2 regions of the Geobacillus sp. FSL K6-0789 genome follow, and region 1 is predicted to be linked to the other one. Evidence: predicted binding sites of a transcription regulator. Region 1 holds the regulator's gene; the other holds the start of a gene.

Evidence for each region. Region 1 encodes Rex, which represses fermentation and respiration genes when NADH is low (regulators of the CRP and FNR family bind a similar motif). Its sites were predicted from a motif close to TTGTGAAATATTTCACAA; they were not measured.
Region 2: the regulator Rex is predicted to act here: its motif matches at 1,698-1,715, upstream of NSQ51_RS02690 (L-lactate dehydrogenase).

Annotation. Positions count from the first base shown of each region.
Region 1 covers NZ_CP151966.1:256,525-259,705, reverse strand. The annotation lists gene NSQ51_RS01440 (YdiK family protein) at 1-175, shown strand, start outside; gene tatC (twin-arginine translocase subunit TatC) at 240-989, opposite strand; gene tatA (twin-arginine translocase TatA/TatE family subunit) at 1,010-1,162, opposite strand; gene NSQ51_RS01425 (redox-sensing transcriptional repressor Rex) at 1,180-1,821, opposite strand; gene moaC (cyclic pyranopterin monophosphate synthase MoaC) at 1,837-2,325, opposite strand; gene NSQ51_RS01415 (ABC-F family ATP-binding cassette domain-containing protein) at 2,421-3,181, shown strand, end outside.
Region 2 covers NZ_CP151966.1:525,553-528,733, reverse strand. The annotation lists gene bcp (thioredoxin-dependent thiol peroxidase) at 1-86, opposite strand, end outside; gene NSQ51_RS02695 (potassium channel family protein) at 152-556, opposite strand; gene NSQ51_RS02690 (L-lactate dehydrogenase) at 721-1,674, opposite strand; gene NSQ51_RS02685 (ABC-2 family transporter protein) at 1,823-2,608, opposite strand; gene NSQ51_RS02680 (ABC-2 family transporter protein) at 2,612-3,181, opposite strand, start outside.

The DNA.
Region 1 (3,181 bases):
GCGCCATCCGCGGCTGTTTTCTGTTCCGTATTTCATCTTGGGCTTCCTGTTTACGTATTTGGCGATCGAAAGCGTTCATGAAACGATTTGGAACGTCTCAACCATCGCGTTGGCGGCGCTGGCCGCTTTTGATTTCGGCACCGCCTTTCGCTTGTTCTTCACACCGAGACAATAAAACCCTCCCCATTGGGGGAGGGTTTTTGCCTGGCGCCGTATGAACCGTCCTCTTGATGCTGCCCTCAATATGGATCGCCGCTTCCTTCCTCCGCCGCTAATTGCGCCTTTCGATAGCCGATTTTGGCAACCCAGATGCTCCCCTCATACAAAAGCGTCAGTGGAATCATGACGATCACTTGCGACAACACATCCGGCGGCGTAATGGCGGCCGCTAAAATAAGCAGCGCCAAATACGCATACTTGCGGATGCGAACAAGAAGCTGCGGCGTAATAAGCCCTAAGCGGGTGAAAAACAGGACAACAATCGGCAGCTGAAACACGATGCCAAACGGCAGCACGAGCTGCAGCAAAAACTGAAAATATTCATTAATGCCGATCATCTGTTGAATGCCGAGCCGTTCCGCCAGCTGATTCATAAACCGGACGACAAATGGAAACAAGACGAAATACGCAAAACCAACCCCGGCTAAAAATAGAATGATCGATGCTGGAATGTAGCTGAGCGTTGCTTTCCGCTCTTTTTCATACAGCCCCGGACTGACAAACGCCCAAATTTGATACAACAGCACCGGAGCAGTCAGTACAGCGGCGATGACAAAGGCAAACTGAAAATACACTTTAATCGGATCGGTGAGGCGGAACGCGTTCATCGTCAGCTGTTTCGCTTCCGCAGTGTGCTGCAAATACACAATGACGTCATCGACAAAAAAGAAGCTGGCTACAAGCGCCGCAACGAAAAAGAGAAGCACGATGATCAGCCGTTTCCGCAGCTCTCCGAGGTGTTCATACACGGACATTTCTTTGTCATTCATCGTTTCCCCATCCTGCCTTGTCATCGGTCGGTTTTCGTTTCTTCGTCATCAGCGAGCCCTTTTGTGGCGTCTTTAAACTCGCGAAGCGACTGGCCGAACGACCGCCCCAACTCCGGCAGCTTTTTCGTGCCAAACAGCAACAAAATGACAAGAACGAGCAACAAATATTTCATGTGTTGTTCTCTCCTTTTTACGATGGCGATGGATAGTTTTTCAAAAAATAGACGAGCGACTGCAGCTCAATGGCTAAATCGATATGATGGACACGAATATGGTTCGGCACGTTCAACCGCGCCGGAGTAAAGTTTAAAATGCCTTTAATTCCTTGCGCGACAAGGCGGTCGGTCAGCGCTTGAGCCGCGGCGGCCGGCACGGTTAAAATCGCGATCGGAATGTCGCCGCGAAGCCGCTCCTCCAGCTCATCGAGATGATAGACCGGCACCCCGCCGACTGTCGTTCCGACCTTCCGTTCATCGACATCAAACGCCATGACAATTTTCGTGTTGTTATTTTTCGAAAAGTTGTAGTTTAAAAAGGCGGTGCCTAAATTGCCGACGCCAAACAAGGCGACTTCGGTCACCTCATCCTCTTCAAGCGTCTGGCGGAAAAACGACAACAAATAATTGACATTATACCCGTATCCCTTTTTGCCAAGCGCGCCAAAATACGAAAAGTCGCGGCGAATTGTCGCCGGATCGACTTTCACCGCCTCGCTCAGCTCGGCGGAGGACACGCGCTGCTTCCCTGAGGCATGTAAATTTTTCAAAAACCGATAGTATAACGGCAGACGCTTGGCAGTCGCCTGCGGGATTTTCGGTTGTTCGTTGCTCATCGTTTCATCCCCCAGCTAATCGGTTTTCCGTCGATAATGGCCGGACTTCCCGCCCGTTTTTTCGACCAAATACGTTGGACCGATCGTCATTCCTTTATCGAGCGATTTGCACATGTCGTACACAGTCAATGCGCATACCGAAGCCGCCGTCAGCGCTTCCATCTCCACTCCTGTGCTCCCTTTCGTTTTGACCGTCACGGTAATCACAAGTTTATACGCTTCCGCCTCTTTTTCCCAAGCAAAGGCAATATCGACGCCTTTTAACATAAGCGGATGGCACATCGGAATAAGATCGGCCGTTTTTTTCGCCGCCATGACCCCGGCCACCTGGGCTACCGCCAGCACATCACCTTTCTCAATGGCATTGTTCGTCATCTTTTCGTAAATCTCTTCATTGACGGTGACGCTCGTTCTCGCCACCGCTATCCTGATCGTATCTTCCTTGTTCGTAATGTCGACCATTTTCGCCCGGCCTTGTTCATTGAAATGCGTAAACGATGACAAGACAATCTCCTCCATTTATCACTATACACCATTTTTCGTTATCTGTCTTTGACCGTTTTCGCGACTTACGTTAAACTATTCGCGAGGTGACGGACATGATCATTTTGCAAGTGAATGGAATCACGAAATATTTTGGCGCTGACCTTATTTTATCGAATATAAAACTAGAAATACAGTCCCGCGCCCGCATTGCTCTTGTCGGCCGCAACGGCGCAGGCAAATCGACGCTGCTGAAGATCATCGCCGGCGAACTTTCTTCCGACAGCGGTGAAATCATCAAGCCAAGCCATATCAAAATCGGCTATTTGGCGCAAAACAGCGGGCTCGACTCGTCACGCTCCATTTGGGACGAGATGCTGGACGTATTCGCGCCGCTCCGGGCGATCGAAGCGCAGCTAGCAGAGCTCGGCGCCCAGCTTGGCGACCCGGATCTGCTCGCCGATCCGTCCCGCTACGAAAAAACGCTTCAAGCGTATGACAACTTGCAAGAGCAATACAAAGAACAAGGGGGCTATCAGTATGAAGCCGACATCCGCTCTGTTTTGCACGGGCTGCAATTTTCGTCATACGATTACCAAACAACGCCCGTTTCCTCGCTAAGCGGCGGACAGCGGACGCGGCTCGCCCTTGGAAAACTGCTGTTGGCCAAGCCGGACTTGCTTATTTTAGACGAGCCGACGAACCATTTGGACCTCGATACGCTCACATGGCTCGAGCAATATTTACAGGCATACCCCGGCGCCGTTCTGCTCGTTTCCCATGACCGCTACTTTTTGGACAAAGTCGTCACCGAAGTGTACGAGCTGTCCAACGCGACGCTTAAGCGGTATAGCGGCAATTACAGCCGCTATTTGGA
Region 2 (3,181 bases), 270 kb from region 1:
CCGCGGAAGTCTGAGAGCGAAACCATTTTCCCGTTGCTTGCCGGCAAGGTGAAATCTGGAGCTGGCTGGCCAATGGCGATCGTCATAGCGTTCCCTCCGTCTCCTTAATGTCTTCTTTTAGCGTAACGAAGACAGAGGAAAATTGCAACTGTCAACGGCGATCCGAGTCAAATACCGTGCGCGTGACGATAACAGCAGGCATAATGTAGCCAAGCAGCGCCTCGGCGATGGCGATCCACCGCCCGATGCCGACCGGGGTGACGTCTCCGTATCCGACCGACAGGAGGGTCATGCCGCTTAAATATAGACTGTCTTCCAGCATAGACAGGCGGTTTCCTGCTGCACTGCTTGGTGACGGAGTAAATACATGATGGCCGTTGGCTTGCAAAATCATATAAATCATCGCAAACCCTAGCAGCATCGTCCCATACCATTGAACGAGCACCCATAAACTGTCAAGGGAGAGGCGGTGCGTTGCTTGTACGCTCGCTGTCCAAAGCGAAGTGATGCTGCCGAGCAACACGGCGGTCACCACTCCGAGGAATGCGTAATCCATTCGCTTCCCTCCACAAATTGTCCGTAGTTCATATATACACCGTGAAACGGACAATTATGCGGGAATAAGCCGCCTTCCCAATCGGAACAGCGTGTCGCCCTCAGAGCCATACATCCCCCTGTTTGGACGAGAAAGACTGTCGGCACAACTTTTCGTTTGTTGCCTCATCGCGTAAAAGCACGGGCTAGCACGCTTTTTAATGTAGCTGCGCTATGATGGAATCGATTTTTTTCGTCATCATTCAATTCAATTTCGATCACCTCGCGGATGCCATTGCGGTTAATGACAGCCGGCACGCCGATGTAGACGTCGCGCTCCCCATATAGGCCATCGAGGTAGGCTGATACGGTCAAAATAGCGTTTTCGTTATGCAAAATGGCGCGCGTCACGCGGGCAAGCCCCATCGCAATCCCGTAGTACGTCGCTCCTTTTTTCTCAATAATTTGGTAGGCGGCATCGCGCACATTGACAAAAATGCGCTCGAGATCTTTTTGCGCTTCTTCCCCTTTGGACTCGACCAGCTTGCGGATCGGCATGACGCCGATATAAGCCTGGCTCCAGACCGGGAGTTCAGTGTCGCCGTGTTCCCCAATAATATAGGCATGAACATTTTGCGGAGCGACAGAGAAATACTCGCCCAACAAAAAGCGGAACCGCGCCGTATCTAAAATCGTCCCCGAACCGATCACCCGCTCATGCGGCAGGCCGCTGAATTTCCACGTCGCGTACGTTAAAATGTCGACCGGATTGGTGGCGACGAGAAACAGTCCTTGAAATCCGGATGCCATGACCGACTCAACGATCGAGCGGAAAATGGCAATGTTTTTGTCCACAAGATCAAGTCGCGTCTCGCCCGGTTTTTGGTTGGCGCCGGCGCAAATGACAACCAAATCGGCATCGCGGCAATCATCGTAATCGCCGTGCCAAATGTCAACCGGCTTCGGCGCAAATACTTTCCCATGGTTGAAGTCCATCGCATCGCCTATGGCCTTGCTTTCATTCGCATCGATGAGCACGATCTCATCGGCAATCCCTTGATTCATTAAGGCAAACACATAACTGGCGCCGACAAACCCGGCGCCGATGACCACTACTCGGGCTCCACCGTTGTTTTTCATTGCATTCATCCTCCCTCAATATAATGCGAACACTTTCATATAAATATTTTACGCGAAAGGCGCACCGCAATGCATGCGCGATTGTGGCGATTGTTTGACTATTGTTTGTCCATTTCATGACAGACGCCGCGGCAAACAACGGGAGCACTCAGCTCCCCGTCCCGCGGTACCTCCTGACCCCGGCGTTCCAGAGCATCACGGCGATGATGAAAAACAACATGCCGACAACCGGGGTCAAAAACGCATAACCATACCATTCCTGCTTATGGAGAAAATACGAAGCTGGATAAACGCCGACAAAGGCAAACGGCAGCACCCACGTTAATATATAGCGGATGACGCGGTGATAAATATCGACCGGATAGCGGCCGTAGCTGCTGATGTTGTACATCATCGGCATGATGGATGTGCGGGCGTCGGCAAAAAAACTGATCGTCGCCAGTGAAATGAAAATGCCGGCGTAAATCAATGCACCGCCAATCACAAGCAAAATAAACACGAAGACATCATACCAATGAAATGAAAGAGACAAGCGGCTGCCGGCATACAGCATAATGATCAGCCCGGGCACAGCGCCAAGCAACGATTCGAGCTCCATCCGCTCCAAAATGATCTGGAACAGGCTGTGAACCGGGCGCGTCAACACGCGATCCATTTCTCCCTGAACAATGTAGCGCTCGTTGAAATCCCATAGATTAAAAAAGGCGCCAAATACGGCGTACGGCACAAGGAAAAAGCCGTAAATAAACAACATCTCATCGCGCGACCAACCGTGAAGCAGCGTCGTATGGCCAAACACGACGAGCAAGAACACCAAGTTGACCGCCTGCGCCATGAAGTCGGACAACCATTCAATCAGCAAATCCGCGCGGTATTGCCATTTTGTCTTCATGTACTGGGCCATATATTGAAAAAAAACCGATACGTAAAACAAAGTCTACCCCCCTTGCACAACGAGCCGTTTTTTCGCCACCCGCCATAACAGCACAATCGGAAACCATAACAGCACGGACCATGCCGCCTGCAGAAGCAGGCCATCACGGACAGCAGCTCCTTGAAAACTTTCTGTGATGATCATGCTTGGAATGTAGCTGATGGCTTGAAACGGCATATACGCCATGAGCTGTTGCGCCCAATCCGGGTAAAACGACAACGGCAAAATCAGACCGGAAAATAGATCAATAATAAACCGTTTCGCCCTCAGCAGCCCTTCATTTCGGAACGTAAAAAATGTCACGACTCCCGCAAGCAAGTTCAGCTCCGAAAAGATGATAAAGCTGAATAGAAGCGACAAGCCGAAAGACAGCCATGTTTTGGCGTGTTCCGGAAACTCGAGCGGCAAAAAGAGCGATACAACCAGCAACCCCGGCAACGATAGGAAGAACAATCGGAACAGCCCTTCGCCAAGCCCTTGCACCGCTTTCATCCCTAAATAGCTGTACGGACGGATGAGTTCCGTCGCTATTTTTCCATCGCGGATTTCCATCGCGATTTCGCGGTCAAGGTT